2 regions of the Micromonospora sp. WMMD714 genome follow, and region 1 is predicted to be linked to the other one. Evidence: riboswitches for the same ligand, from Rfam matches in the RefSeq annotation. Region 1 holds a riboswitch; the other holds the start of a gene.
What was found. Region 1 has a riboswitch for cobalamin ahead of metE (5-methyltetrahydropteroyltriglutamate--homocysteine S-methyltransferase). Riboswitches for the same ligand answer to the same signal wherever they lie in the genome.
Positions count from the first base shown of each region.

Region 2: it holds a riboswitch for cobalamin, as region 1 does, so the genes downstream of both, O7625_RS19045 (ribonucleoside-diphosphate reductase subunit alpha) here and metE (5-methyltetrahydropteroyltriglutamate--homocysteine S-methyltransferase) in region 1, are expected to answer to the same signal.

Region 1 is NZ_CP120744.1:6,139,881-6,155,243, reverse strand. It holds gene O7625_RS26145 (hypothetical protein) at 207-509, shown strand; gene metE (5-methyltetrahydropteroyltriglutamate--homocysteine S-methyltransferase) at 649-2,886, opposite strand; cobalamin riboswitch at 3,001-3,215, opposite strand; gene O7625_RS26135 (superoxide dismutase) at 3,703-3,924, opposite strand; gene alaS (alanine--tRNA ligase) at 3,954-6,599, opposite strand; gene O7625_RS26125 (superoxide dismutase) at 6,812-7,072, opposite strand; gene O7625_RS26120 (superoxide dismutase) at 7,078-7,692, opposite strand; gene O7625_RS26115 (transcriptional repressor) at 7,778-8,179, shown strand; gene O7625_RS26110 (CGNR zinc finger domain-containing protein) at 8,215-8,940, shown strand; gene def (peptide deformylase) at 8,950-9,498, shown strand; gene tsaD (tRNA (adenosine(37)-N6)-threonylcarbamoyltransferase complex transferase subunit TsaD) at 9,502-10,554, shown strand; partial or broken gene O7625_RS26095 (transposase) at 11,227-11,610, opposite strand; gene O7625_RS26090 (SMC family ATPase) at 11,742-13,022, shown strand; gene O7625_RS26085 (hypothetical protein) at 13,497-14,009, opposite strand; partial or broken gene O7625_RS26080 (IS5 family transposase) at 14,194-14,964, opposite strand; gene O7625_RS26075 (glycoside hydrolase family 6 protein) at 15,095-15,363, opposite strand, start outside.
Region 2 is NZ_CP120744.1:4,411,828-4,427,190, forward strand. It holds gene O7625_RS19035 (hypothetical protein) at 1-533, opposite strand, end outside; gene O7625_RS19040 (ribonucleotide-diphosphate reductase subunit beta) at 869-1,846, opposite strand; gene O7625_RS19045 (ribonucleoside-diphosphate reductase subunit alpha) at 1,900-4,275, opposite strand; cobalamin riboswitch at 4,395-4,612, opposite strand; gene O7625_RS19050 (helix-turn-helix transcriptional regulator) at 4,641-5,528, opposite strand; gene O7625_RS19055 (oxidoreductase) at 5,656-6,558, shown strand; gene O7625_RS19060 (hypothetical protein) at 6,614-7,333, shown strand; gene O7625_RS19065 (TetR/AcrR family transcriptional regulator) at 7,379-7,972, opposite strand; gene O7625_RS19070 (PEP/pyruvate-binding domain-containing protein) at 7,980-10,421, opposite strand; gene O7625_RS19075 (HAMP domain-containing sensor histidine kinase) at 10,510-12,297, opposite strand; gene O7625_RS19080 (response regulator transcription factor) at 12,294-12,983, opposite strand; gene O7625_RS19085 (hypothetical protein) at 13,218-13,781, opposite strand; gene O7625_RS19090 (FAD-dependent monooxygenase) at 13,873-14,982, opposite strand; gene O7625_RS19095 (TetR family transcriptional regulator) at 15,057-15,363, shown strand, end outside.

The DNA.
Region 1 (15,363 bases):
AGCTCGGCGACCTTCGAGGGCGGGTCGACCATCGGCGACAGCACAACATCCGGTGCTGCGTGCGACCGTACCGCTCCCTGCCGAGTTCGGGCGACTCAGCAGAAGGAGACCCAGATGCAAGCGCCACCAGCACAACGGCCCCATCCGTCAACGTCCGACGCCGTGACTCCCGGCATCGCCGGCACGCCGGCCGAACGGAACGGCCAGTGAGCAAGACCGCCGCACCACGCCACCTCAGGATCGATGACGAAGATGTCGTCGTCCTCCCGGCGGCGGACTACGAACGTCTCGCTTCCGCGCGCCGGCAACTCGGCGCCCGCGAAGCGCGAAACCGCAGCCTGACCGACCAGGTGAAAGCCCTGAGCACACTGCTCACCGACATCCGGCAGATCGTCGATTCGACGCCGGACTGCTGCGGGGCTCACCGCGATGCCGACAGCCGGATCAGGGATCTGGCAGACGCCCAGCGGATCCCGCGACCGCCGGTCATGCCCGCACCGACGACATGAACCACCGCGACACCCACCCGGACACCGCACCGCATCCGACGGCACTCTCCTGAGCCGCCCGACCCTGCCGGTAGGTGAGTTGCGCGGACGGCTCGGGGTCCGGGCGGACTCCCTTGGGAGCCCGCCCGGACTGGCCCGGTCAGCTCCGACGGACCTCGGCGGCAGCGGCGACGAGGTGCCGGAGGGACGCCTCGACCTCGGCATAGGTGCGGGTCTTCAGACCGCAGTCCGGGTTGACCCACAACCGTCGGGCGGGCACGGCCGCGACGGCCCGGCGGAGCGCGTCGACCACCTCGTGGTGGGGTGGGATGCGGGGCGAGTGGATGTCCCACACGCCGGGGCCGACGCCCCGGCGGTAGCCGATCGCGGCGAGGTCGTCGAGGATCTCCATCTTCGAGCGGGACGCCTCGATGCTGGTGACGTCGGCGTCGAGGGCGTCGATGGCGGTGATCACCTCACCGAACTCGCTGTAGCACAGGTGGGTGTGGATCTGGGTGTCGTCGGCGACCCCGCTGGTGGCCAGCCGGAACGCACCGACGGCCCAGTCGAGGTACGCCTTCTGGTCGGCCCGGCGCAGGGGCAGGGTTTCCCGGAGGGCGGGCTCGTCGACCTGGATGATCCGGATGCCGGCAGCCTCCAGGTCGCGGCACTCGTCGCGCAGCGCGAGCGCGACCTGGTCGGCGGTGTCGGCCAGGGGCTGGTCGGTACGGACGAACGACCAGGCCAGGATGGTGACCGGGCCGGTGAGCATGCCCTTGACCGGACGGTCGGTCAGCGACTGGGCGTAGGTGGACCAGGCGACGGTCATCGGAACCTGTCGGGCCACGTCCCCGTGGATGATCGGCGGGCGGACGCAGCGGGAGCCGTAGGACTGCACCCAGCCGTGCGTGGTGGCCGCGAAACCGTCGAGTTGTTCGCCGAAGTACTGGACCATGTCGTTGCGTTCCGGCTCACCGTGCACGAGCACGTCCAGGCCCAGCCGTTCCTGCAACCGGACGACCTGCTCCACCTCGGCGCGCATCCGCTGCGTGTAGCCGGCGTCGTCGAGGGTGCCGGCGTGGTGCGCGGCGCGGGCTCTGCGCAGCTCGGTGGTCTGCGGGAACGATCCGATCGTGGTGGTCGGCAGGTCCGGCAGCCCCAACCGTTCCTGCTGGCGGGCGGCCCGGGACGGATAGTCGGCGCGTTGCCGGTCGGTGGGGCGCAGCGCGGCCAACCGACCGCGGACGTCGTCGTGACGCCAAGCCGCCGGGACGGGCGGCAGCGGGGCGGGCAGGGAGGTGGTGCCGTCGCGTAGTGCGCGGCCGAGCAGGACCACCTCGTCGACCTTCTGCCGGGCGAACGCGAGCCGCGCGGACAACTGCGGGTCGAGGGAGGTTTCGGCGGACAGGTCGACCGGGACGTGCAGCAGCGAACAGGACGTGGATACCGCCACGTGGTCGGCCAGTCCGCCGACCGTCGCGCCGGCGGCGACAGCGGCGCGCAGATCCGTGCGCCAGACGTTGCGCCCGTCGACCAGGCCGGCAACGACGGTCTTGCCGCGCAGGGGACCGGCGGCGGCGAGCCGGTGCAGGTTGCCCGCACCGGCGACCAGATCCAGGCCGACCGCCTCGACCGGGGTGTCCAGCAGCGCCGGCAGCGCGTCGCCGAGGTCACCGAAGTAGGTGGCGACGAAGATCCGGGGCCGGTGGGGCAGCTCACCGAGGCGTCGGTAGGCGTGCCGCAGACCCTCGATCTCAGCCGGGCTGCGGTCGGCGACGTAGGCAGGCTCGTCCAGTTGGACCCACGCCACGCCCGCCTCGGCCAGGGCGGTGAGGATCCGGGCGTACGTGTCGACCAGGTCGTCGAGCCGGCCGAACGGATCGTCACCCTTGGCCAGCAGCAGGAAGGTGGCCGGACCCACCAGCACCGGCCGGGTGGTGATGCCCAGGTCACGCGCCTGCGCGTACTCGCCCAGGGCCTTCTCCGGATGCGCCGCGAACACGGTGTCGGGATCGATCTCCGGTACCAGGTAGTGGTAGTTGGTGTCGAACCACTTGGTAAGTTCCAGCGCTGGCGCCGCATCGACGCCACGGGCCATGGCGAAGTAGGTGTCGAGTTGCCCGAGGCCGAGCCGGGCGAACCGGCGGGGGACCGCACCGACCGCGACGGCGGTGTCGAGCACGTGGTCGTAGTAGGAGAACGTGTTGGACGGGATCGCGTCGAGACGCGCGTCGCGCAGCGTCCGCCACACGTCGGCACGTAGCCCGGTGGCGACGTCCTCCAGACCGGCGGCATCCAGCGTGCCGGCCCAGTACGCCTCGACGGCCCGCTTCCACTCGCGGTGGGCGCCGATCCGGGGATAGCCGAGCACGGTGCTCTGCCCGAATGAGGTGGTCACAGATGGTCCTTCCCTCGCGGTGACCGGCGACCACGCGAGAGAGGAAGACGGATACGCCCGGCGTAGCCGACATTCCGCCCTGGCCCTCCCGAGAGGCCGCCGACGGCGCGTACCGGCGGTACGCGCAGTGCTGGCAGGTCTTCGGACTCGTGGGCGTGACACAGGGTCGCCTACTGGCCGTCGCTTCCCAGACCTTGCGGTCCAGTGCTTCGTTGACGGCGGTCGTTCCCACTCACCGCTGCGGGGCAGTCCCGGTCTCACACCGGGTTCCCTCTTACGACGCCCCACCCGAAAAACGGGAGAGGCGAACCAGCACCGCCCGCGATCCTACGCCCCATCGCCGCCTGCCGCGGCCGGCGTCCGAGGCGCGGAACACGATTCGCGTTGCTCGGCTATGGATGGCCAGCCACCTCGACCGTCTGCACGACGTCTGGATCCTCCGCTACGCGGCCCCGAGCCGGGCAACAGTGCTTTTCCCGAGGCTTCCTCGCCGAGGTCGAGCAGTTCGATGAGGCGGTTGCGGTACAGGCTGTGGGTCTGGTTGGTGAGCATGTGTACCGGGGAGATGCGCCGGTAGGTGGCTACGCCCACCTGTTCGTTGAGGTGCCGGGGTGGGCTGCCGTCGAGCCAGTCCATGCGGCAGGCCGAGGTGGCGAGGCAGAGCACGAGGTACGGGTTAGCAGGACCCGCTGACCAACCTCGCCGAGCACGACATTGCTGCCATCGAGGGAACGAACGACAGTGCCGGCGCTCATGAGGTTCTTTCGGCAGGCGGGTGCCCGGCCGGTGGCGGCGGGACCTTAGGTGGTGGGACGGTCAGTCAGCGGCGGCGAGGGCGGCGATGCGCAGGGAGATCTCCCGGACGATGGCGGGCAACTCCCTACCGGTGTGGTCGCTGGTGATGGCGAGGGCGAGTTCGGTGAGCAGGAGGAAGGCTTGGGCGCGTTCGGCGTCGTCGGTGAACGCGTCGGTGAGCGCCTGGACGCCGGGGAGGTCGCCGCGGTGGCGGGCAGCGACGATCCCCACAGCGCGTTGCATCCCGGTCAGCAGAGCAGCGGCGTCAGGTGTCATGCGGCGCGGGTGAGGTCCCGCAGCCGGTCGAGCAGCTCTGTCGGATCCGCGTCGGCTTTGCCCTGGGCGGACGCGGCGCTGCCACCGCCCTTTCCCGCCAGGAGACGCTTGATCAGGTCGTTGGCGGCCAGGCCGCGTTGCACGCCGGCGGGGGTGACGGCGACGACGATGCTCGCACCGGCGACGACGCCGACGACGCCGGGGCGGCGGCCGAGGCGATCGCGGACCTTCTCGGCGAGACGGCGGGCGTCGCCGGTGGTCGTGATACCGGCGTAGGCGAGGCCGCCGAGGTCGATGGCGTTGGCGGCGTACGTGTCGGCGTCCAGGTCGATGAGCCGGCCGCGCAGGTCGTCGGCCTCGCGTTCGGTCTGCTTGAGTCGCGCCAGCAGGGTGGTGATGCGGTCGGGAAGTTCCTCGGGGCGGGCTTTGAGCTGGGCGGCGAGCTGGGTGACGAGGTCGCGTTCGCGGGCCAGGTACCGGAACGCCTCGATTCCGGTGACTGCTTCGATGCGACGTTGGCCGGCACCGACCGATGATTCGCCGGTGAGCGCGAGGGAGCCGATCTGCGCGGAATGCGCGACATGAGTGCCGCCGCACAGCTCGCGGGACCACTCGCCACCGATCTCGACGACCCGGACGGTGTCGTCGTAGGTTTCGCCGAACAGAGCCAGGGCACCCTCGGCGCGGGCCTGCGCCAGCGGCAGGTGGCGGACCTCGACGGGCAGGTCACGACGGATCGCCAGATTGGCGATCTCCTCGATCTCACTGCGGGTGGTCTCGGTCAGGCCACCGCGCCAGGCGAAGTCCAGGCGCAGGTAACCGGGCCGGTTGTACGAGCCCGACTGCAGCGCGTTCGGCCCGAGAACCTGGCGCAGCGCGGCATGCACGACGTGCGTGCCCGAGTGGGCCTGCCGGGCGCCGATGCGCCATTCGGCGTCGACCGCGGCGTGCACCGTTTCACCGACGGTGAGGCTGCCGTCGAGGATCCGGACGGTGTGCGCGATCAGACCCTTGACCGGTCGCTGGACGTCGATGATCTCGGCGCGCAGGTTTGGGCCGGTGAGCAGGCCGGCATCGGAGTCCTGTCCGCCGCTCTCGGCGTAGAACGGGGTGCGGTCCAGTGCGACGGTGACCATGTCACCGGCCTCGGCGGTGTCCACCGTGGCGCCGCCGGACCAGATCGCGACGACCCGGGATTCGGTGTCGAGCGTTTCGTAGGCCAACCAGTCCGTGGGCCCGTGCGCGTCCAGCACCGTCCGGTAGGCGGACAGGTCGGCGTGGCCGGTCTTGCGGGCCTTCGCGTCGGCCTTCGCGCGGGCGCGCTGCGCGGTCATCAGGGCCCGGAACCCGTCGGCGTCCACGGTCAGGCCCTGCTCGTTCGCGATCTCCAGGGTGAGGTCGATCGGGAAGCCGTACGTGTCGTGTAGTTGGAACGCCTTGTCGCCGGGCAGTGACGAACGTCCGGCCTTCTTGGTCTCGGCGATCGCGGTGTCGAGGATGGTGGTGCCGGCGCGCAGCGTGCCAAGGAAGGTATCCTCCTCGGCGTAGGCGGCTGAGGAGATGCGGTCGAAGTCGGCGGCGAGTTCCGGGTACGACGGGGCCATGCAGTCGAGGGCGACGGGAAGCAGCTCAGGCAGAGCCTTGCCCTGCCAGCCGAGCAGCCGCATGGCGCGGATCGCACGGCGCATGATCCGCCGCAGCACGTAGCCCCGGCCTTCGTTGGACGGGGTGACCCCGTCGCCGATGAGCATGAGCGCGGTACGGACGTGGTCGGCGATGACCCGTAGACGGACGTCGTCGGGGTGGGACTGGCTGGCCGCCTGCCCGGAGTGCACGCCGTACCGCTTGCCGGTCAGGTCGGCGGCCCTGGCCAGGACGGGACGCACTTCGTCGATCTCGTAGAGGTTGTCCACCCCTTGCAGGATCGAGGCGATCCGTTCCAAGCCCATCCCGGTGTCGATGTTCTTGTTCGGCAGTTCGCCGACGATCCGGAAGTCGGTCTTCGACGCCACGTCGGTGATCTCGTACTGCATGAACACGAGGTTCCAGAACTCCAGGTAGCGATCCTCGTCGACTTCCGGGCCGCCCTCGGCGCCGTAGGTCGGGCCGCGGTCGTAGTAAAGCTCGGAACAGGGACCCGCCGGGCCGGGGATTCCCATCGACCAGAAGTTGTCCGCCTTGCCCCGCCGCACGATGCGCTCGACCGGCACGCCGGTCTTGAGCCACAGGTCGTACGCCTCGTCGTCGTCCAGGTAGACCGTCGCCCAGATCCGTTCCGGGTCCAACCCGAAACCACCCTGCTCCACTGGGGTGGTCGACAGCTCCCAGGCGAGGGGGATCGCCCCGGCCTTGAAGTAGTCGCCGAACGAGAAGTTGCCGTTCATCTGGAAGAACGTGCCGTGCCGGCTGGTCTTGCCGACCTCGTCGATGTCCGGCGTGCGGATGCACTTCTGCACCGACGTGGCCGTCCGGTAGGGCGCGGCCTGCTGGCCGAGGAAGTAGGGGACGAACTGCACCATTCCGGCGTTGATGAACAGCAGGTTCGGATCCGAGATCGCGGGCAGCGGTGCCGAGGGCACCACCGTGTGTCCGTTGGCCTCGAAGTGTGCCAAGAAGCGCTGCTTGATCTCCGCCGTCTGCACAACGCCCCCTTATTGCCGCCTCTCTGCAACTGCATTCTATTGGCAGGAAGGTGAGGTGGTTCGGGACGCCCCCCGGTCGACGACTGCCCGTGGCGCGGTGCGGCCAGCGAGTCGGCTGGGGAAGGCGGCAGACGCTGCGCGAGCGCGGGTTCCGGTCGGTGCCGTCGGCACGTCTGGTGGTGCCGGCGGCACCGACCGGATGACCACCGCCGTCAGCTGTCGGGCGGGGTGGCGGTGGCGGCGACGAGCAGGGACAGCTCCTGCACGAGATCGTCCATGGACTGGCCGCTCTGCGCGCGGAGCAGCCCGAGGCTCAGGTCTGCCAGGAGGTAGAACCCGAGGCTTTTGGCCTGCTCGGAACCGAACGCGGCGAGCAGCTCCTCGGCGCCACCGAGGTCACCGCGGTGCTTGGCCGCGATGACCCCGGCGGCGCGTTGGACCAGTTCGGCCGCTGCCGGGGTGGGGCTGGTCACGCCGATCAGATCTTTGGCGTGGTGGCGCGGGCGGCGTCGAAGCGGGCGATCACGTCCGACCAGTTGACCAGGTTCCACAGCCGGTCGACGTAGTCTGGCCGGACGTTCTTGTACTGCAGGTAGTAGGCGTGCTCCCAGGCGTCGAAGACCAGCAGCGGAATGGAGCCCTGGCCGACGTTGCCGTGGTGGTCGTAGACCTGCTCCACGATCAGCCGCTGTCCGAGCGGTTCCCAGGCCAGCACGCCCCACCCGGAGCCCTGCACGCCCTTGGTGGCGGCGGACAGTTGCCCGGCGAACGCGTCGAACGTGCCGAAGTGCTCCTCGATCGCGGCGGCCAGCTCGCCGTCGGGACGGTCACCGCCGTCCGGGGAGAGGTTGCCCCAGAAGATCGTGTGCAGTACGTGCCCGGACAGGTTGAACGCGTACGTCTTCTCCAGGCCGACCAGGGTCGAGAAGTCCCCCTTCGCCCGGGCCTCGGCGAGCTGCTCCAGGCCGTCGTTGGCGCCCTTGACGTACGCAGCGTGGTGCTTGTCGTGATGCAGCTCCAGGATCTGCCCCGACATGGCCGGCTCCAGGGCGCCGTAGTCGTAGGGCAGATCGGGCAGGGTGTAAACCGCCATCAGAACTCCTCGGGGTTGCTGCCAAGTTGATGCTCTTGCCACTATTTTGCAATAGAACCGGTGATCGTGCGGCGAGGAGCGGTGGTTGACCACATCGGAGACCGAGCGGGTGAACGCCGCGGTGCAGCGATTACGCCGCGCTGGCCTGGGCAACACCGCAGCCCGCCGCGGAGTGCTCGACCAACTCGCCCACGCCGTAGGTGGCCGCGGGCACCTCACCGTGAACGAGCTGTATCAAGCCCTCCTCGCCCATGGTGTGGCCGTGGAACTGTCAACGGTGCATCGGGTGCTGCGGCAACTGGTCGAGCTGGGCATCGCCCACACCGTGCCGGTCGGCAGGACGATGACCTTCGGGCTCGCCGACGACGCCCATCACCACGCTGTCCGCGGCACCTGCGGCGACATGCGGCAGCTACCGGCCGAGGCCGTCGCCGCGAGCGTCGCCGCCGCCCACGCTGTCGGGATCGATACGGAACTATCCGGCTAGCCCCGCGGTGTCGTGGTCTACGGGCGGTGTGCGCGGTGCCGAACAACGGCCCGCTGAGGACCGCACCCGCCGGCACACGCCCCGCCCCGGTGTCGGTCGGACCCGAGCGCCCGGCACGCGCTCACCGCACCGGGGTGGGCAGCCGCAGCGGCGGGCCGACCGACAGCTACTCGCTGGCCCTCCGCGCGACGGCACTGGCCAACACGCAGCTCGAAGACCGTACGGACGCGCAGGCACTGCTGGCGGAGGAGCCTCGGTTCCGCGATGTCGTCACGGAAGCCGACCTGCACACACTGAGAGTGGCCGGGCACCGCTTGCGCGAGGTGTTCCAGACCGTGGCAGCCGGCCATGAGCGGCAGGCGATCGACCGGCTCAACGGCCTGCTGGCCCGGTATCGGGTCCGGCCGATGATCTCCGGCACCTGCGCGGTCGACTGGCGTATCCACGTCGCCGCGTCCGGCACCCCTGTAGTCGAGTACCTTGCCACCGCCCTGTGGGGACTCGCTGTCTGGCTGTGTGAACGGGGCATCAACAGGCTCGGCGTCTGTGCGGAACCCCGATGCCAGACCGCGTTCCTCGACGACAGCAGTAACCGACGCCGCCGGTTCTGCTCTGACCGGTGTGCCACCCGCAACCACGTACGGGCCCACCGCGCCAGACGTCGTGCCACCCACCCCCGACCGCTGCCCGCCCCCGTGCACAGCCAGCAACGTCACACAGTAGAAGAACCCTTAATGCCATGGAATAGCAATTGCCTATGATGGGCAACTGTGCAGACCTCGACCGGCACTCCGCGTCCGATCACCCGTTACGGCACCCCTGTGCTGCATTGCCGCTGTGCCGAGGTGACCGACTTCGACGACGCCCTCGCCCAGCTCGTCGCCGACATGTTCGCCAGCATGTACGCCGCCCACGGCGTCGGTCTGGCCGCCAACCAGATCGGCGTCGACGCGCGGATCTTCGTCGTCGACTGCCCCGACGCCACCGGCACCCACACCATCGCCACCGTCATCAACCCGGTTCTGCACCTACCCGAGCACCGCGAGCTGGTGACCGACTCGGAGGGCTGCCTGTCCGTGCCCGGCCAGCACGCCGACCTGGCCCGCTGCGCCACCGCCACCGTCACCGGGTTCGACATCCACGGCCAGGAGATCCGGCTGGACGGCACCGGCACCCTTGCCCGCTGTTTCCAACACGAGGTCGATCACCTCGACGGCCTCGCCTACGTCGACCGGCTCCCCACCAAGCTCCGCAAGGAGATCCTCGCCGCCAGCGCCGAACACCCGGGCGTCGGCGCGGGCACGGCGCAGGACGCCTGACCGATGCCGGTCGTCCTCGGCATCGAAACCTCCTGCGACGAGACCGGCGTCGGCATCGTCGCCGACGGCGTCCTGCTCGGCGATGCCCTCGCCACCAGCATGGACGAACACGCCCGCTTCGGCGGCGTCGTACCCGAGATCGCCGCCCGCGCCCATCTGCACGCCGTCACCCCTATGGTCCGGCACGCCCTCGACCGCGCCGGGATCGGCCTCGGCGACATCGACGCCGTCGCCGCCACCGCCGGTCCCGGGCTCGCCACCGCCGTGCAGGTAGGCCTCGCCGCAGGCAAGGCATACGCCCTCAGCCTCGGCGTACCCCTCTACGGCGTTCACCACCTCGCCGGTCACGCCGCCGTCGACACCCTCGAACACGGCCCCCTACCCCGCCGCTGCGTCGCACTCATCGTCTCCGGCGGGCACACCTCACTCCTCCTACTGGGCGACCTCGCACGTGACCCCGTCATCCACCTCGGCGACACCGTCGACGACGCCGCCGGCGAAGCCTTCGACAAAGTCGCCCGCCTCCTCGGCCTGCCCTACCCCGGCGGACCCGCCATCGACCGCATCGCCCGCGACGGCAACCCCGACGCCATCAACTTCCCCCGCCCCATGACCAGCCGCCACGACCCGCCCTACCAATTCTCCTTCTCCGGTCTCAAAACCGCCGTAGCCCGCTGGATCGAGAAGAACGCCGACCAGCCCGTACCCGTGCCCGACGTCGCCGCCTCCTTCCAGGAAGCCATCGCGGACACCCTCACGCACAAAGCCCTGGCCGCCTGCCGCGACCACCGAGCGGACACGCTGCTCCTCGTCGGTGGTGTCGCCGCCAACAGTCGGGTGCGGCACCTCGCCGAACAACGTGCCGCAACCGCCGGCGTGCGGCTACGCGTACCATCGCCTCGACTCTGCACCGACAACGGCGCCATGATCGCCGCCGTCGGCGACCTGCTCGTCCGCGCGAACGTCGCGCCGGACCGACTCGATCTCAGTGCCGACCCTTCCGCAGCCCTACACGGTGCTCTCCTCAGAGGCCCACGCAGAGGCCGACCTGTCTGACCGCTGTCACCGCTCGGGCCGGTCCGCCTCATCCTGGGGCCGATCCACCAGGGGTGCCGTGTCGCGTTATCACCAGGCCCCTCCTAACACGTCGCGCTGAGCAGGGACTGCACAGATTCTTCTACACGTCCCTGACGCGACGAAGGTCAACCAAGTAACCGGATTTCCTAGGATGCTCCATGAGGTGTGCAGTTATGCTGTGAAGTAGGAAATCCAGGCATCCTACGGTGGTATCGCCACGGCCGCACACGTCGCTTGCAGAATCGCGTTAGTAACCACCGCACTTGACGATCCCAACGTCGCAGTGCCGTATTGATTGGAATCACATCCACGTAATCGAATTCGGGTACGAAGACCGCGCGGTGATCCCTGCTGTCTGGCAGCAGTGGACCCGCTGCGGCGAGAACTCGCGTGGAAGACGCTGCTATCGAATAGGATCCATAGCCGCAGATGAGGCGCGTCGCACCGACGTAACTCGCGGCGGCGCGCACGTCTTCCTCGAAGGCGCGGGCTCGTCGTTGCCACCCCTGTGACGGAGGGGTGATGGGGCACCTGAGACACGAGGCGGAGGTAGGTGGCTATCGTGCCGCCGCCGAGCGCGCCGACGACCTGGCCCGCGTCCGTACCGGCCTCGGCCGTCTCCTCGGCGCGCCGGCCGATAGCATTGCACTGGCCGTGCACCTGTTGCCACCGCTGCCGGGTGGTCCACCGCTCGTCCGCCGTCCTGCGGCGGTGGGCCTGCTTTGGCCCAGCATGAGCTGTGGGCGGTGACCTCTTTGCGCACGGCCTCGGCGAGGTTGTGCCACAGGTGCCAGCGGTCGGCGACCTGCAACGCGTCGGGCAAGGCGCGGCGGACCGCATCGGCGTAGGCGCCGGAGGAGTCCCGACATACCACCTCGACACCGAGTGATCGCGCAGCCACGTTTCTGGCGTTGCGGCCTTGCGGTCGGGCAGCACGTCGATGCGTTCACGGATGACCGCGTCGATCAGGACGGTGACGTATCGCTGACGTCGCCGCAACGCGAAGTCGACCACCCCACGCACCCGAGGCACCCGCCTGCGGGTTCGGATCTGAGGTCAAGGCCGCAGCGAGCAGCCTGGGGGAGTGGCGACAGGCAGCGAAGGAACTCACCGATGCCCACCGTGAGGCGCACCATCACCTGCACCTGTCGGAGTTCGCCGACGCCGTGGCAGCGCGTAGCGCAGCCCTGGCCAACCCCGAGCTGGCCGAACTGCAGGAACGAATCGACGCCTTCGACAGCGAGTACAACAAGATCGCAGGACGAGTGCAGGACCCCACACTGCTCACGGCCGCACACGAACCACCACCGGACGTCGAGGGCAGCGAACAGGCCTACCAGACCGCGAGGCAACGTGCCACCGAACTGCATGCCCAGCGCGGCCTTGCCGTCCGGCAACACGACCGACTGAAGCAACTGGGCCCCGACCTGGTCAACGCCCTCGCCAAATGGAAGCCCATCCGCGCGGAGTACGAGATCGCCAACCGGCTCGCCCAACTCGTCGAGGGCAAGAGCACCGACAGCAATACCCGAATGACCCTCTCCACGTACGTGCTGACCCACCGGTTCCGGCACGTCGTGACGGCCGCGAACACCCGCCTCGGACAGGTCACCCACAACCGCTACCTGCTGCGCCACGTCACCGAGTCAGACACAGGCCGCCGCGCCGGGCGAAACGGTCTCGGCCTGTCCGTCATCGATGCGTGGACTGGCCAGGAGCGCCGCCCGGCCACGCTCTCGGGCGGAGAGACTTTCCTGGTCTCGCTGTGTCTTGCCCTCGGCCTCAGCGATGTCGTCTTGGCCGAGGCAGGCGGCACCCAACTCGGTAGCCTGTTCGTCGACGAGGGCTTCGGCAGTCTCGATCAAGAGGCGCTCGATCAGGTGCTCGACACGCTCGACGCCCTGCGCTCCGGTGGCCGGACCGTCGGACTGGTCAGCCACGTCGCGGAACTGCGCAGGCGCATACCGTCGCGCCTACACGTGCGCAAGACAGCGACCGGCTCATCCGTGGTCGTCGAGGCTCAGGTGCTCGACTGGGATCATCATGGGACCGCTGTTCCGCCCAGTCGAGGCCGGCCACCAGTTTCAACAGTGTGGTCGAGGGATGGGAGGCAAGTCGCTGCGCGCTGCTTGTCGACAGGAGTTGGTCGATGCTTGGCGAGGCAGTGGTGCTACGACTCCTTTACTCGGCCGGATTATGCTTGGAGCGACCTGGACAAACATGCGCGAGCATGCCGCTGGGCCACCGGACTACTGGGGGTCAAGGGGTCGTCGGTTCGAATCCGGCCGTCCCGACGCAGCTCAGAGGGCATATCTTATCGATGGATATGCCCTCGTCCGCGTTCTGGGGACCAGGATCGGTCAAGCTGGCGGCGGCTAGCGCATCTTGACCAGCGGTCAAGCCAAGGTTGGTCTTGGTGCCTGCCGATTGTTTCTTCGCATCGTTAAGGCTGCTCGCAAAGCGGGCTGCGCCGGCAGGGCACAGCGACATCCTTCCAGCTCACCGTCAGGGCAAGCCATCTCAGATGTCACCTATCGGTGCAGCAGACCCGACCCCCACACACCCACCCCACTACCACCCACCACCAACGGCCCCCACGGCCTCCACACCGACTACATCCTCGCCAACCACGCCCTCCTCAACACCGCCACCGTCATACCCGGCACCTACCAAATCCACATCCCACCACCTGGCCCTCCGACCACCGCCGCATCAGCTGCACCCTACGCATACACCCCACCCGACAGCACAACACGCAGGAGCAGGCATGACTGACATCGCGGACTGCGGCGGAGGTGAGATGCTGAATCCCAGCGGCAAGGTTCAGAGGGTGATTCGAGAGGTTTCGTCCGCCGAGAGTTTGGCCGCAGCTTCGGGGTCTGCTCGGTGGGCTTAATGGCCGCTGTCAAAGGTCCGCAGTCTTACCCCCGAGCGGGCGGTGGGACAACCGGAGCAGGTGGTGCAGTCCTGTCGGCCGGGGCGGCTCGTGAGTGCGTCGCCGACAACAGTATCGCCGCGGCGAAGAACGTCACCACCTTGCCGATGGCCAGCGCGAGTGAGGTGGTGGAAAGCCAGCTCGGGATTAGCTCGACGAAGGCCATGTATCTGTAGCGGCCGGAGCCGCCAGGATCCGCGTAGAGGAACGCGCCGGTGAACCACCCTGGCGTGATGCAGGCGGTGCACAGCACGATCGAGAACAGCGCCCAGGCGGCGGTCACGGCCGTTGACCCAGTGCGCGAGCCTGCGAGATAGCACCACACGCCAAAGACGATCATGAGCAGACTCACGATGACGGTGATGACCACAGCGAACGTCATCGGCCCTGTGGGAGGACTGCCGGTCATGCGATCGAACTGCTCGTTGATTGATCCGATCACAGTAGCGGCGACTACCGCCACGACGATGCCCATGGCCGCACTCAGGAAGGCGAGCACACTTGCCCAGACCTGGCCTCGGGAGCGGTGCGGTGGCGGCAAGGGCCTCGTCATGCGAAGGATAATCTCACTTGAGTGAACTGCGTCACCACTGGTAGATCGGCCAGCGATCGACGGGATGCCCTGGGCTAGGGCCAATACCGGTCACTTGCAACTCCAAACTCTTTGGGCGGTGGAGTCGGCGCCAGCAGATGATGGCGCAGGCGAGGGTGAGGAAGGCTTGGTGGATGTCGTCGCGGATTTCCCAGCGGATGCGTAGTCGGCGGAACCAGTGCAGCAGGGCGATGGTCTGCTCGACGACCCAGCGTCGGGCACCGAGTCCGGAGCCGTGTCCTGTGCCGCGTCGGGCGATGACCGGGGTAACGCCCTTGGCGCGAAGTTGGCGGCGGGAGCAGTCGTAGTCGTAGCCGCGGTCGGCGTGGATCCTCTTCGGTCGTTGCCGTGGCCGGCCGCGGGTGCCTCTGATCTGGGGGATCTTGTCGACCAGGGGCATGAGCTGGGTGACGTCGTGGCGGTTGCCGCCGGTCAGGGCGGTGGCGAGGGGGATGCCGCCCGCGTCGGTGATGACGTGGTGTTTCGAGCCTGGCTTGCGGCGGTCGACCGGGCTCGGACCGGTTTTGGGCCGCCCTTGAGCGCCCGGACGTGGGCCGTCGATCACCGCCCGGGACATGTTCAACTGCCCGGCGGCCCGCAGTTTGCCCAGCAGCACCTCATGCAGTCGCTGCCACACCCCGGCGTCGTTCCAATCCCGGAACCTGCGCCAACACGTCATCCCCGACCCGAAGCCAAGTTCCTGGGGCAGGTACTCCCACGCGATCGCGGTGTGGAGCACGAACAGGATCCCGCACAACACCTTGCGGTCATCCAGAGGCTTGCGCCCCGGACAGCGGTACCGCCGTGGCTGACGGGGTGGCAGCAGAGCTTCGGCCTCAGCCCACAACTCGTCCGAGACGATCCACGGCGGCTGCTCACCCCTCCTCAGTGAAATACACGAAAGTCAACCAAACCAACTCCACCAAACCCGGGGAACATCAAACCCTCCGGCAAACCGGGGGAACCTCAGAACCTGGTGGAGTCGCGAGTAGTTACAGCGGCGGCCAGGCGTTGACCAGTAGTTGGCGGAAGTGCGCCGGGAACCACTCCCCGAACGGGGGTGCCGCCGGCATCGCGCCGGTGGGCCACGTCGAACCGCGCGGCGGGAGGTAGTCCGGATCGCACAGGGGCTCGTACGGGCGGCCCGTACCCGGGCGGGCGCTGGCGCCGTCGGACTCGCCGGGCGGCTTGACCCAGACGTAGGCGTCGATGCCCAGCTCCGGCGCGGCGGTCGGTCGCTGGCCGAGACCGGTGCCCACCT
Region 2 (15,363 bases), 1.7 Mb from region 1:
GCCATCGGCCCCGGTGGGGCGCTGCGGCGGACCCGGGTCCGGTATTGGTCGACCGCCCCGGGGTCGGGCGTCGGCCCCCCGGCGTACTGCTGGCCGCGCACCAGGGTGATCGCCGCCAACCGCAGGCAGACGGCCGCCACCTCGAGGTACTCGTCCGTCCGGCGGACGCCGAGGCCGGCCAGGACGGCGGCCAGCAGGCCGATGCTGTGGCCGAGCGCCGCGACGGCGTCGTCCGGGTGGCGCCGGACCGGCTGGAGCTGGCAGGCCTGGTGGACGTGGATGCACAGGCCGGCGGTGACCGAGTCCCGGGGTATTCCGCCCGGCGGTGCGGTGGTCGACGTCAGCCACTGCCGTAACGTCGTGCCGTCCGGGCATAATCGGACCCGGTCGGCCGGTGCGAGATGGGCGGCCACCTCGTCGAGCACGCGGAATGTCGCGTGGAAGTAGGTGGCGTTCGCTGGAATTGTATAGAGCGCGCGTAGCGCCGGTAACAGCCCGTCGTTCGCTCCGCCGAGACCGTCGAATAGCAGCATCGTACGCACAAGAAGCCTCTGCCTCGGAATAATGGGCGATGACGGTGTGAGTGTCGGATGATGGATACGTCGACGATCTTTCAAGATCTGAGTCAAGATGCTAGCACCGCGCCCAGGCTTCATCAACATCGATCGACGTCTAATGCGTTTAAGTCATTTTTATGGGCGCGTAACTTTTGTGGAGCTTTTTCGTGGACAATTCGGCCCCGGTCTGCCGATGTCGGTCGAATGACGCACGGGCGTGGTCCCGGGCGACGGGCGCCCCACGACCGCGGAACCGCGCGGCGGCCCGGCCCGGTGGGTACGCCACCGGGCCGGGCCGCCGCCCCACCGGGTCAGAAGTCGTCGTCGAAGGTGACCGTGCCGCTGACCCCGACCTGGTACGCCGACACCCGCCGCTCGAAGAAGTTCGACAGCTCCTGCACGTCCTGCAGGTCCATGAAGGCGAACGGGTTCTGCGCGCCGTAGCGCGGCGCGATGCCGAGCTGGACGAGCCGACGGTCCGCCACGTGCTCCAGGTACGCCCGCATGTCGGTCAGCGGCAGCCCGGAGACGCCCTGGTCGAGCAGGTCCTCGGCGAACTGCGCCTCGCACTCGACCGCCTCGGCGAGCATCTCGGTCACCTGCCGCTCCAGCTCGGCGTCGAACAGCTCCGGCTCCTCCCGCCGGACGGTCTCCACCACGTCGAACGCGAACGCCATGTGCATCGACTCGTCGCGGAACACCCAGTTGGTGCCCGACGCCAACCCGTTGAGCAGGCCCCGGGACCGCAGGAAGTAGACGTAGGCGAAGGCGCCGTAGAAGAACAGCCCCTCGATGCAGGCGGCGAAGCAGATCAGGTTCAGCAGGAACGCCCGCCGGTCGGCCCGGGTACGCAGCTCCCGCAGCGCGAAGACCGAGTCGATCCAGCGGAAGCAGAACTCGGCCTTGCGCCGGATCGACGGGATGTTCTCGATGGCCGCGAACGCGGCGAAGCGTTCCCGCTCGTCGGGGACGTAGGTGTCGAGCAGGTTCAGGTAGAACTGCACGTGCACGGCCTCCTCGAACAGCTGCCGGGACAGGTACAGCCGGCCCTCCGGGGAGTTGACGTGCTGGTAGAGGTTGAGTACCAGGTTGTTGGCGACGATCGTGTCGCCGGTGGCGAAGAACGCCACCAGCCGGGACACCAGGTGCCGCTCGGCCGGCGAGAGCCGCTCCAGGTCGGCGAGGTCGGCGTGCAGGTCGACCTCCTCGACGGTCCAGGTGTTGCGGATGGCGTCCTTGAACCGGTCGAAGAAGTGCGGGTAGCGCATCGGTCGCAGGGTGAGGTCCATGCCGGGGTCGAGCAGCAGCTGCCGCCCGGCGGTGCGGGGTTCGTCGACGGTGGTCACTGGCACGCCTCGCAGCTCTCGGGGTTCTCCAGGGAACAGGCCAGCGCCTCGGCGTCGGCCGTCACGGCCGGGGCGACGGTGACGGTGGCCTGCTGGATCCGGGTCGCCGGACGCGACCGCAGGTAGTAGGTGGTCTTCAGCCCGGACTTCCAGGCGTGCAGGTACATCGAGGACAGCTTGCCGATGGTCGGCGCGCTGAGAAACAGGTTCAGCGACTGCGACTGGTCGATGTACGGCGCCCGCGCGGCGGCCAGGTCGATCAGCGCCCGCTGCGGCAGCTCCCACGCGGTGCGGAACAGCTCCCGCACCTCGGCGGGCAGCTCGACGATGCCCTGCACCGACCCGTCGGCCCGCTTGATCCGGTCGCGGATCTCCGGCGTCCACAGGCCGCGGGCCTTCAGCTCGCGTACCAGGTAGGTGTTGATCTGGAGGAACTCCCCGGACATCGTCTCGCGCTTGAACAGGTTGGACACCTGCGGCTCGATGCACTCGTAGCAGCCGGCGATCGACGCGATGGTGGCGGTCGGGGCGATCGCGACCAGCAGCGAGTTGCGCAGGCCGTGCGCCGCGATCCGGGTGCGCAGCGCGGCCCACCGCCCGGCCTGGGTGGGCTCCACACCCCACAGGTCCGGGTGCAGGTCACCCCGGGCCGCCCGGGTCTGCGGGTACGCCGGGTGCGCGCCGAGGCGTTCGGCGAGGTCGGCCGACGTCTCCAGCGCGGTCAGGAAGATCTCCTCCTGTACCCGGGTGGACAGCTCCCGGGCGGCCACCGAGTCGAACGGCAGGCGCAACGCGAAGAACGCGTCCTGCAGGCCCATCAACCCCAGCCCGACCGGCCGCCAGCGCGGATTCGACGCCGCCGCCTGCTCGGCCGGGTAGTAGTTGACGTCGATCACCCGGTCCAGGAACACCACCGCCGTCCGCACCGTGGCGCGCAGCTTCTCCCAGTCGACGCCGTCGCCGGTCAGGTGCGCGCCGAGGTTGACCGAGCCCAGGTTGCAGACCGCCGTCTCGGTGTCGCTGTTGACCTCCAGGATCTCGGTGCACAGGTTGGACAGGTGGATCGTGTTGCCCGGCACGCCGGTCTGGTTGGACAGCCGGTTCGCCGGGTCCTTGAACGTCATCCACCCGTTGCCGGTCTGCGCCAGGGTCCGCATCATCCGCCCGTACAGGTCCCGGGCCTTCACCGTGCGGACCGCCTTCTTCTCCGCCACCCGGTACGCCGCGTCGAACGCCTCGCCGTACAGGTCGGGCAGCTCCGGGGCGTCCGACGGGTCGATCAGCGACCACTCGGCGTCGGCCTCGACCCGGCGCATGAACTCGTCGGGGATCCAGTTGGCCAGGTTGAGGTTGTGGGTGCGCCGGGCCTCCTCGCCGGTGTTGTCCCGCAGCTCCAGGAACTCCTCGACGTCCGGGTGCCAGGGTTCCAGGTAGACGCAGGCGGCGCCCTTGCGCCGGCCGCCCTGGTTGACCGCCGCCACCCCGGCGTCGAGGGTCTTCAGGAACGGCACGATCCCGTTCGACCGGCCGTTGGTACCCCGGATCAACGCGCCCCGGCCGCGCACCCGCGACCAGGAGATGCCGATGCCGCCGGAGAACTTCGACAGCTTCGCCACCTGGTGGTACCGCTCGTAGATCGAGTCCAGCTCGTCGCGGGGCGAGTCGACCAGGAAACACGACGACATCTGGGTGTGCCGGGTGCCCGAGTTGAACAACGTCGGGGAACTCGGCAGGTAGGCCAGCGACGACATCAGCCGGTAGAACCCGACCGCCTCGTCCGGCGTCCCGGACAGCCCGCAGGCCACCCGCAGCAGCCAGTACTGCGGCGTCTCCACCACCAGCCGCGACTCGGGGTGCCGCAGCAGGTACCGGTCGGCCACCGTGCGCAGCCCGAAGTACTCGAACCGCAGGTCACCGGCCGGGTCGACGGCGTCGTCGAGTTGTCGTGCGTGCCGGGCCACGAACGCGGCCGTGTCGTCGGCGATCAGGCCGAGGCCGTGGGCGTACCGGACGGACTCGCTGAAACTCGTCACCGACTGCCCGCGCACCTCCTTCTCCACGAACCCGGCCAGCAGCCGCGCCGCGAGCCGGGAGTACTGCGGCTCCGTGCCGATCAGCTCCGCCGCCGTCTGGATCGACAGCCTGTCCACCTCGGCCGTGGTCGCCCCGTCGTAGAGACCGTTGACCGTCGCGGTGGCCACCCGCAGCGGATCCACCTCGTCCAGGTCGGCGGCCCACCGGGCGACGGCCGTGACGATCCGGTCGACGTCCACCGGCTCGGTGCCGCCGTCGGGCCGGCGTACCCGCATCACCGGCCGGCGCGGCTCCACCTCGCCGGCACCGGGCGGGGGACTCTCCTGTACGACCGTCATGACCTCTCCTCGCCGTCACCGATGACCATCGGACGCGGGAGAACGCCAACGGGCGCGGCGCGACGGCCGACCCGGAACCTGGCGTCGGTCGTCCCGCGCGACCTCAGGCCGCCGCGCGCGGCAGCGCACGGCGCGCTGGCAGGTCTTCGGACTCGCGGGCCGGACCGGGGTCCACCGGTCGCCTACTGGCCGTCGCTTCCCAGACCTCGCGGTCCAGTGCTCGATGACGGCGGTCGTTCCCACTCACCGCTGCGGGGCAGTCCCGGATTTCCACCGGGTTCCCTGTTGCCTCGACCGGACCACCGGGCCCGGCCGAACCAGCTGCGTGGCACACCATATATGGCGTAGATGGGGGAGAGGCAACACTAGATGTCGCGGGGGCGTGTCGGATAACTCTCACCCGACCGCGCGGTGGCCCGCAGTGAAGCCAGCAACCGCAGCGCGTCCGCGTCGGCGCTGCCGGGCTCGGCGGTGAAGACCAGCATGACCGGGCCGGGGCTGCCGGGCAGCGGATAGGTGTCCCAGTCCAGGACGATGTCGCCGACCCCGGGGACCTGGAAGGTCTTGGTGCCGCTGACCGACTCGCGGACGTCGTGCCGGGACCACAGCCGGCGGAACTCGGCGCTGCGGATGCTCAGCTCACCGACGATCGCGGTGGCCCGGGGGTGGGTGGGGTCGGTGGCGACCGCGGCCCGCAACATGCCGATGTAGTCCAGCGCCTGCCGCTCCCAGGCCGCGCACCGCCGGGTCCGGGTCGCCGCCTCGTCGAACATCAGCAGCAGCATGTTGAGCCGGTCCGGCGGGTAGCCGTCCGGGTCGCCGAGCAGCGCCACCGCCCACGGGTTCCAGGCGAGCAGGTCCAGGTGGCGGCCGAGCACCACCGCCGGGGTGTCCATCACCCGCAGCAGCCGCCGGGTGCTCTCCGGCACCCGCTCCGGGCCGTGGTCCACCCGGGCCGGCACCGGCCGGCGGGCGGCCCGGGCCAGGGTGAACAGGTGTCGGCGTTCCCCGGCGTCGAGGCCGAGCGCGGCGGCGAGCGCGTCCAGCACGTCGTCGGAGGGGCGAACCTCGCGGCCCTGCTCCATCCGCTGGTAGTAGTCGGTGCTCAACCCGGCCAGCAGCGCCAGCTCCTCGCGGCGCAGCCCGGTGACCCGGCGTCGTCCGCCCGGCTCCAGGCCGACGTCGCGGGGGTGCAGCCGGCCGCGCCGGGCGCGCAGGAAGTCACCGAGCTCGCGGGCGTACGGATGGGTCATGTCGCCAGTGTGACGCGGCCCGGACCGGCGCGGGTAGGTCTGCGGGACCTAGGCAACCGGGTACGACCGGTCCCGCCCGGCCCGGCCGTAGCGTCGGTGACCCCAGCCGACCGTCAGGGAGCAGCAGATGACCTGGACCGCCGACCACATCCCCGACCAGCACGGCCGCACCGCCGTCGTGACCGGCGCGAACTCCGGCCTCGGCCTGGTCACCGCCACCGCGCTGGCCCGTCGGGGCGCACGGGTGGTGCTCGCCGTCCGTGACACCGCTGCCGGCCGGCGGGCCGCCCAGCAGATCGGCGGTGACGTCGAGGTACGCGAGTTGGACCTCGCCTCACTGGCCTCGGTGCGGGCGTTCGCGGCGGCCCTGGCCGCCGACCACCCGAGGATCGACCTGCTGGTGAACAACGCCGGCGCGGTGCTGCTCGGCCCGCGCCGCACCAGTGCCGACGGCCACGAGCTGCACCTCGCCACCAACCTGCTGGGCCACTTCGCGCTGACCGGCCTGCTGCTGGGCAACCTGGCCGCGGCGCGGGCGGCCCGGGTGGTCAGCCTCAGCTCGATCGTCCACCGCAGGGCACACCTGGACTTCACCGACCTGATGATCGAGCGCGGCTACTCGGGCTCCACCGCGTACGGCCGGTCCAAGCTCGCCACCACCGTCTTCGGGGTCGAGCTGGACCGCCGGCTGCGCGCCACCGGGTCGCCGGTGCTCAGCGTGCTGGCCCACCCCGGCGTCACCCGCACCAACCTGACCCCGCGGGCCTGGTCCCACCAGGGCCGGCGCGGCCGGGTGCTGGCCCGGCTCAGCCTGCTGGCCACCCAGCCCGTCGAGCAGGGCGCGCTGCCCCAGCTGCGGGCCGCCACCGACCCGGCGGTACGGGGTGGCCAGTTCTTCGGCCCGGCCCGGTTCTTCCAGACCTGGGGTCCGGTCACCGAGGTCCGGTGCAGCCGGGAGGCCGCCGACCCCGCCGTCGGCCGTCGGCTCTGGACGGTGGTCGAGGAGTTGACCGGCGTCCGCTACCCCTGACACCGGGGCGCACTAGCATGGCTGCGGTCGGTGACGGCGGCGGAGACGAGGCGAGATGAGATGGCTCGGGCGGGTACTGGGCGGCGGGAACCGGCAGGTCCAGGAGGATCCGGTCCGGCAGGCGGCGCTGTCGGCCGAGGTGCGGCAGCGGTTCGGCACCCACCTGGCCGTCCGACCGGCCGACCAGGTGGCGGCGATCGTCGGCCTGCTCGACGACGGCGACGGCCTGGTGGTGGCGGCCACGATCGTCGGTGAGTTCGCCACCGCGGCCCACGCGGACCTGCTGGCACAGACCGCGGAGCTGTACCGGCGTACCGGTCACCGGTTCCCGGTGGACCGGCGCAACTACCGGCCACTGTGGCGGGAGGTCGGCGGGCGGCTGCACTGGCCGCTGTTCGCGCTGCCGGGCGGCCTGCACCCGTACGTGCACGTCGCCGCCGCCGCCACCGTCATCGGCGCACGGGCGGCGCAGCTGGTCCGGGCCACCGACCCGGATCCGCTGCTCGCCCACCTGTTCGAGGTGCTCGACCTCACCACCTGCGGCTGGGAGTACGGCCGGGTGCGGGTGGACCACGACGGAGCCTCACTGGTCGGTCGCCTGATCTCCACCACCCGGGACGTCCGGGCGGCGATGAAGGACCCGCCGCCGCTGCCCCCGTCGGTCCGGGAGCTGATGCGGACCAACCGGTCGGTCGACGTCTTCGACCTCACCGGCGACCGGGTCGTCGGCACGATCAACGTGGGCGGCGAGCTGCGGCCGGCGCTGCTGACCTGACGGCCGGACCGACCGGCGACGCCCCCGGCCCGCGCCGGCCGGGGGTCAGCCGAAGAGCAGCTCCAACTGGTGGTCGAGGACCGCCGTCGCCTGCGCCGGGGTGTACTGCCCGCCGAGCAGGTACATCCCCAGCCCCTCCACCAGCGCCAGCAGCCCCGCCGCGGCGTCCGCCGGCAGTAGCCCCGCCGCGGCGTCCGCCGCCGGTGGACGTGGCAGCAGCCCGGCGATGAAGTCCACCAGTTGTACGGTGTCCGGCCGCAGCCCGGTGGCCGCCGCCGGGTGCAGGGCGGTCCAGGAGAGGAACGCCAGCGCCACCCGCCCGTCCGCGCGGGCCGCCTCGTCCAGCGGCAGCAACGCCGCCAGCAGGGTGCGCAGCAGCAGCCGGGGCGCCGGGTCCGGGCCGAGCGCCGCGACCGCCGTCTCGACCCGGCCCCGGCCCCGGTCGCGGACGACGGACAGGGCGAACGCCATCATCTCGTCCTTGGTGGTGAAGTAGTGCTGCACCATGCCGGCGGAGACCCCCGCCTCGGCGGCCACGTGCCGCAGGCTCACCGCCTCCAGGCCCCGGTCGGCGGCGACCCGCATGAGCGCGTCCGCGATCAGGGTGCGCCGCTGACGGGGGTCGACTCTCTTGGGCATCGGGGTCCTACCGTCGCGTCGTCACGGTGCCGGCCGCACCGTCCACAGTGATCACCTGGCCGGTGACGATCCGCGAGGTGGCTCCCGGCACGCTGATCACGGCCGGAATCCCGTACTCGCGTGCCACCGTGGGGCCGTGTGCCATGACCGCGCCGGTCTCGGTGACCAGCGCCGCGGCGGTCAGGAACAGCGGCGTCCAGCCCGGGTCGGTGGTGGCGGTCACGAGGATCTCCCCGGGTTCGAGGTACGCGGTGGCCGGGTCGGTGACCACCCGGGCCGGGCCGGTCACCTTACCCGTCGCCGCCCCGACGCCCCGGAGCAGGCCCTCGCCGTCGTCGGTGGCCGGCAGGGTGCTCTCCACGTCGGTCCCGTCGGAGAGGATCGCCACCGGCACCACCCGGCGGCGCAGTTCGCGCCGGTGCGTCGCCCGGCGTCGGGCGACCAGCCCGCTCAGGTCGGTGCCGCCGAGGGCCGTCTCGACCTCGTCGAGGGTGAGGAACATGACGTCGTCCGCCACCGGGAACAGCGTCGACCCGATCAGCAGCAACTGCTCGCGGACGGCCTGGAGCCGGTACAGCCCGGCGAACTTCCCGGACTCCCGCAGCCCCGCCAGCCGCCGGGCCCGGCGCAGCAGGAAGACCGCGATCCGGCCCCGGACCGGGCGCTGCCGGACCGCCCGCGCGGCCAGCTCGTTGAGGGCGGCCTCGGCGGCCCCTGCGGCCTCGGCGAAGCGCCGGTCGGGGGCCTGTGCCGGGTCGGTGAGCCGCAGGTAGTTGGCGATCGCCGCGAAGACCGGGGTGGGGTCCTCGGCCCAGCGCGGCACCCCGACGTCGGCCTCGGCGGCGGCCCGGTGGCCGTAGCGGGACAGGAAGGCGGCCAGGCCGATCTCGGGCAGCGCGCCCCGCAGGTACCGGGCTGCCAACTCGGCCGGTGGCGTGTCGAGGAGCAGGTCGCGGTGCGGCCGGGCGGCCGAGGCCAGCGCCCAGAGCGCGAGGTCCATCTCGATGGTCACGTTGTGCGGGACGCCGCGCAGCACGGCGTGGACGTCGGCCTCGGTGGCGACCCCCTTGAGCAGCTGGGCGGGCAGCGCCGAGGCGAGCATCCCGGCCACGATCGGCCAGGTGACGTCGTCGGCGACGTCGTCGGTGTCCTCGCCGTGGTCGCGGACGAACCGCAGCCGCTCGTGGGCCGTGTGCGCCTGCGGCGGCGCCGTCGACTCCGCGCGTAGCCGGTCGACGGCCGCGAGCAGCCGGTCCCGTGCCGCGTCCGGGCGGGCCAGCGCCCGCAGGATGCCCCGCAGTGCCCGCAGCGCCGTGCCCAGCGAGGCGTCCGCCGGGCGGCGGGACCGGTCGCCGGACGGCGCGAAGCGTGGATCCCGCAGGACGTGCTCCATCACCGCCTGGGCGCGGGGCCCGAAGTCGACGGCCATCAGCCTGACCAGCCGCTTACGGGCGGCGGGCCGGCGGACCAGGTCGGTCAGGTCGCCGTAGAGCCGCCCGCCGATGTCCACGATCTCCACCCTCATCCCGAGCGAGGCGACCATGGCGGCGATCATCCTGCTGAGCGTGGACATGCCCATCGGGGTGACCGGTCGCAGCATCCCCTGCACGTTGCCGAACTCGACGTACACCCGCAGGTCGTCGGTCTGCGGCGGCAGCGGGAAGAGCGTCGTGACCGGTCGCGACTGGAGCAGCCACAGCGTCCCGTCGTGGTCGATCGCCCACTCGACGTCCTGCGGCACGCCGAAGTGCGCCTGGATCCGCCGGCCGGCGGTCCACAGGTCGTCGTGCCAACCGGGGCCGGGTGCCGCTCCCCGCCGCGCACCGGCTGCTCCGGCCGGACCGTCCTCCGGGTGGTCGGCACCGGTCAGCACGAGGTGGTTGGCGTCCGTGTGGCCGTCGACCACCCGGGTGCCCAGGCCCGTCCCGACGTCCACGAGCATCTCGGTGCGATTGCCGGTGACCGGGTTCGCCGTGTAGAGCACGCCCGCCCGCACCGGGGTGACCATCCGTTGCACCACCACCGCCATCCGCGCGTCGGCGGGGTCGGTCCCGTGGGCCTCCCGGTAGGCCACCGCCCGGTCGCCGTGCAGCGACTTCCAGCAGGTGTCGATCGCCGCCACCAGGTCGGCCTCGCCCTCGACGTCCAGCACGGTGTCGTGCTGACCCGCGAAGCTGGCGTCCGGCAGGTCCTCGTCGGTCGCGCTCGACCGCACCGCCACCGGGCCGCCGCCCAGCCGCGCGTACGCCGCCCGGACCTCGTCCTGCGGCACCACCCCGGCCCGGTACGCCTCGGTGGTCACGCAGAATCCGTCCGGCACCCGCTCACCGGCGCGGATCAGCTCGCCGAGACCGGCCGCCTTGCCGCCGACCAGCGGGACCAGGCCGGCATGGGCCTCGGACAGGGGGAGCACCGACACCTGCGCCTCTTCTTTGCAATACGACTGCATTGCAAAGAAGGTACGCGGTTCGCAGTGCAACTGCAATGTGAAAAAGTCGGAGACGGCCGCCGCCGGGTGGGACGCAGGGTGGCGGAGCTCAGCTCCGGGCCGGGACGACGACCGGCAGCCGGACGGTGAAGGTGCTGCCCTGGCCGGGAACGCTCTCGACGCCGATGGTGCCGCCGTGCGCCTCGGCGAGCTTGCGGGCGATCGACAGGCCGAGCCCGCTGCCGCCGGTGCTGCGGGTCCGGGAGTCGTCGGCCCGCCAGAACCGGTCGAAAATCCTGGCCTGGTCGGCGGGGGCGATGCCGGTGCCGGTGTCGGACACGGCGATGGTGAGCTGGTCGTCGCGTACCTCCAGGCGCACGACGACCGAGCCGCCCGCCGGGGTGTGCCGGACCGCGTTGGCGACGATGTTGCCGACGATCTGGCGCAGCCGGGCGCCGTCGACCGACATCTCCAGATCGGTGCCCACCGAGGTGCCCAGCCGCACCCCGGCGGCCTCGGCGGCCCCCCGGTGCGCCTCGACGACCTGCTCCAACAGATCGGCCACGAAGTACGGTTCACGGTGGATCCGCAGGTCACCGGCGTCGGCCGCGGCCAGGTCCCGCAGGTCGTCGATGATGTGCTGCAGCAGCAACGCCTCGTCGAGCAGCAGGGTGAGCAGCTGCGTGTCGAGCTGCGCGAGACCGTCCTGGGCGGCCTCCAGCCAGCTCCGCATGTTGGTCAGCGGCGTCCGCAGCTCGTGCGCCACGTCGCTGACCATGCTGCGGCGTAGCGCCTCGGTCTGCTCCCGCCGGGCCGCGAGGTCGTTGAGCGCGGTGGCCAGCAGGCCGATCTCGTCGCGGGTGGTCACCGGCACCCGGGCCGGTTCGTCCATCGGCTGCCGGGTGGCGTCGGTCAACGCCCGCAGCGGGCGGACCAGCCGCCGGCCGACCAGCACGGTGATCAGCACGGTGGCCACCAGCACCGCCCCGGTCACCTGGGCGATCCGGACCACGTTCGCCCGGGACAGGTTGAACACCGGCTCCTCGCCGCCCTGCGTCCCGTCGGTGACGAACAGCAACGCCGGGGGTGCCACGTACGCCCGGAGCTGGGTCGTCCGGGCCTTCTCCAGGCAGCCGGCGACCTGCTGGTCGAAGCGGGCGTCCCGGCTGGGTGCCGCGGTCCGGTCGGCGCGGATCTCGACCCGGGTCGGTTCCCCCAGCTCCCGGAGGCAGTTCTTGGTCAGGGTCTCCAGCTGGGCGATCCCGGCGGCCTCGCTCGGCAGCGGGCGGGTCAGCTCGTCGGGCAGGCAGAATCCGACGATGCCCCGGTCCTTCGGGTCGCTCATCCGCACCGAGGCCCGGCCGGCGGGATCCACCACCACCCGCGCGTCCGCCCTGGACTCGGCCCGTACGCAGCCGAGCTGCCGCTCGGCCAGCTCCCGGGTGTTGTTGCTCTCCCGCTTGGTCAGCCGGTACGGCCCGACCGCGCGCGGATCGACCCGCTCGGTGCCACCGGTCAGGCCCAGGTCGACCTGCAACGGGTCGACGGTCGCCGACGGCCGGGCGGTCTGCAACGACGGGCCGTCCGGGGCGGAGTCGGCGATCACCTGCCGGTCCGGGGTCATCAGGGTGATCCGCCGTTCGAGCCGGTCGGCCCGCTCGGCGAGCACCGCGTCGACCCCGGTCCAGTCCCGGTGCGTCGCCGCGTGGTCCAGCAGCGTGTCGTAGATGCTCTTGTCGTCGGCGAGCGAGCGGCCCTGCTCCTGCTGGATCGCCCGGGTGGTGGACTGCACGGCCAGCCAGGTCGTCGCCAGGATCGCGCAGACCGCCACCAGCAGCGAGGTGGCCAGCAGCCGCACCACCAGGCTGCGGTGCAGGGGAACCCGTTGCCGTCTCACGGCGCCCCGGCGACCAGCTTGTAGCCGACCCCGTAGACGGTCAGCAACTGCTGCGGCCGGCGGGCGTTCGCCTCGATCTTGCGGCGCAGGTTCATCACGTGCACGTCGATGGTGCGCCCGGTCGACTCCCGGTCGATGCCCCGGGTGTGTTCGAGGAGCTGACCGCGGCTGAACACCCGGCCGGGCTGACGGATCATCGCGGCGAGGATGGCGAACTCGCCGGTCGTGCACTCCACCGGGACGCCGCCCGCGGTGACCAGGCGGCGCGGCTCGTCGACGGTGAGCTGGCCGAGCCGGTGTACCGGTGACTCCTGCGGCACGGTCCGCACCCGGCGCAGCAGCGTCCGCACCCGGGCCACCAACTCGCGCGGGCTGTACGGCTTGGTCATGTAGTCGTCGGCGCCCAGGTCCAGCCCGCGCAGCAGGTCGTCCTCGGCCGACCGGGCGGTCAACATCAGCACCGGCACGTCCGACTCCTGGCGGATCATCCGGCAGACCTGCATGCCGTCGAGCTTCGGCAGCATCACGTCGAGCAGGAGGAGGTCGAACGGCTGCTCCCGGGCCTGCCGCAGCGCCGTCTCGCCGTCGGCCACGATCGTCGCCCGGTGACCCGCCGCCACGAGATAGCGGCGCAGCGCCTCGGCCTGCCGCGGATCGTCCTCCGCGAGCATCACGTGTGCGCACATGGTGGGGAATATAGAGCAGCTCAGGGGGGTCGCGGATCCGGCGGAAGGCGGTGACAAGGGGCACCTCGTGGTCCTTGCGCAGGTGGCCGGGCGGGTGGCGGGGAGACCCGGCGATCAGGAGAAAAAGGTCATGCCGCGCCCTGACCGGTTCCTGACAAACGGGTGGCACGATCGCCCTGCGGGACGGTCGTCGGCGGCGTCCCCCGGTGAGGGGACGCCGCCGGGGCGGTGCGGCTACTTCCGCTTCGCGGCGACCTCGCGCTGACACGCCGGGGAGTACTTCAGCCCCTTGGAGATCGAGTCCGCGTCGTTGTTCTTGCCGCCGAAGGCCCAGCCGGTGCCGTCGGAACCCACCTCGACGTAGCGGACACCCTTCCCCTTCAGGCACTTCACCACGTCGCGGGCGAAGTCCCCCGCCTCCGGGTTGGCCGGGTCGAACTCCCACGGCGGCAGCGGCATCAGGCGGTCGCAGGCCCTGGACGCCTCGCTGGTCTTGTCCGAGCCGGTGCCGTCGCTGCGCAGCTTGGCGATGTCGACCCCGTGCTCGGCCATGCACTTCACGTACGGTTTGAGGCGTTCCTTCTGGTCCTCCGGGGTGTCGTCGAGGCGTTCCCGGGGCCGCCCGGCCTCTGCCGGCGTCGCCGACGCGGTGGGGCTGGGCGTGGCGGTCTGGAGGGTGGCCACCTCCGCCTCACTGGTCCGTCCGCTGCCGGCGGCGGGCGGGTCCTCGTCGGCGGTCGAGCACCCGCCGATCAGCAGTACGGCGCTGCACAGCGCAGCCATCAGTTGCTTCCTCATCGTCACGCCTCCGGTCAGCTCTGCGGCGATCCCGCCGGGGGCCAGCATCACCCTCGACTGTCAGGAAGCTGTTCGGGTGCGGCGCGGGACGTCAGCCGGTCGGCAACAACCGGGCGAGGGTGTTGCGGACGGCGATGCCCGGGCGGCTCTTCGGGACCAGCACCGTCGCGACGAGACCGGCGCTGCGCCCCCGGGCGTCGGTGTGGCGTCGGTGCGCGGCCTCGTAGCGCCGCAGGGCGGGGCCGGGCTCGCCCTCGGCGAGGGCGGCGGCCAGGGTGCGGGCACCGGCGATGGCCAGGCTCGACCCGTCGCCGAACAACGACACCGACGCCGCCGCGTCGCCGAGCAGCACCACCCGCCCGACCGACCAGGACGGCAGCTGCACCCGGGTGACCGCGTCGAAGTAGAGGTCCGTCGACTGCCGGGCCCGGTCCAGCAACTCGGGCACCCGCCAGCCGCGCTCCCCGGCGTACGCCCCGGTGAGGATCCGCCGGTGCTGGTCGGTGTCGGTGTGGTCGAAGCCGGGGACGGCGGGGTGCCGGAAGATGAACGCGACCCCCGCCTCGCCGCGTACGGGATGGATCGCGACGAGTCGACCCGGCGTGTTGTGCAGCAGCACGTGGTGCGGATGCTCCGGTGGTTCGCCGAGCGGGGTGGTGGCCACGTAGAAGCCGAGGTGGCGGGCGACGTCGCGCTCCGGGCCGAAGGCGAGCCGGCGTACCGTCGAGTGCAGCCCGTCGGCCCCGACGACCAGGTCGAACCGGCGGGCCGGGCCGGCCGCGAAGGTGACGTCCACCCCGCCCGGGTCCTGGTCGAGCCGGGTGACGGTGTCGTCGTAGACGAACTCGGCGTCGTCGCGGGCCGCCCCGCACAGAATCCGGGCGAGGTCGGCCCGGGGCACCTCGATCTCCGCCGTGCCGGCGGGGCTGCGGCGGGTGGTCATCGACACCGGCCGTCCCGGCCGGCCCGCCGAGTCGACGATCCGCAGGCCGGTGGCGTGGGTGGCCGCCGCCCGGAGGGCGTCCACCACCCCCATCCGCTCGACCACCGTAAGGGCCGCTCCGCGTACGTCGACCGGGTTGCCGCTGGAGCGCAGCCCGCCCGCCCGTTCGACGACCGTGGGCCGCCAGCCGGCCCGAGCCAGCCAGTAGGCGAGGGTCGGACCGGCCACGCCGGCCCCCGAGATGAGCGCTGTCCGCATCGGCCGAGCGTATCTGCACTCAGTGCAGATCTGCAACGACTGCCGATTTGCGCTGGCTGCGGTAAGCTGCGGTGATGTCACTCCGCGACCGCAAACGCGCCCGCACCCGGCAGGCACTGGTCGACGCCGCCGTCGAGCTGTTCGGACGGCAGGGCTACGAGGCGACCACGATCGCCGAGATCGCCGCCGCCGCCGACATCGGCACCCGTACGTTCTTCAGCTACTTCCCGAGCAAAGAGGACCTGCTCTTCCCCGAGACCGACCGCCGGGTGCGCGTCGCGGTCGACGCGATCACCCACCGCGCGCCGGACGACGAACCCGCCGAGATCCTGCTGCGGGCGCTCCGCCGGGCCAACGAGGAGAGCGACGACATGACCGGCC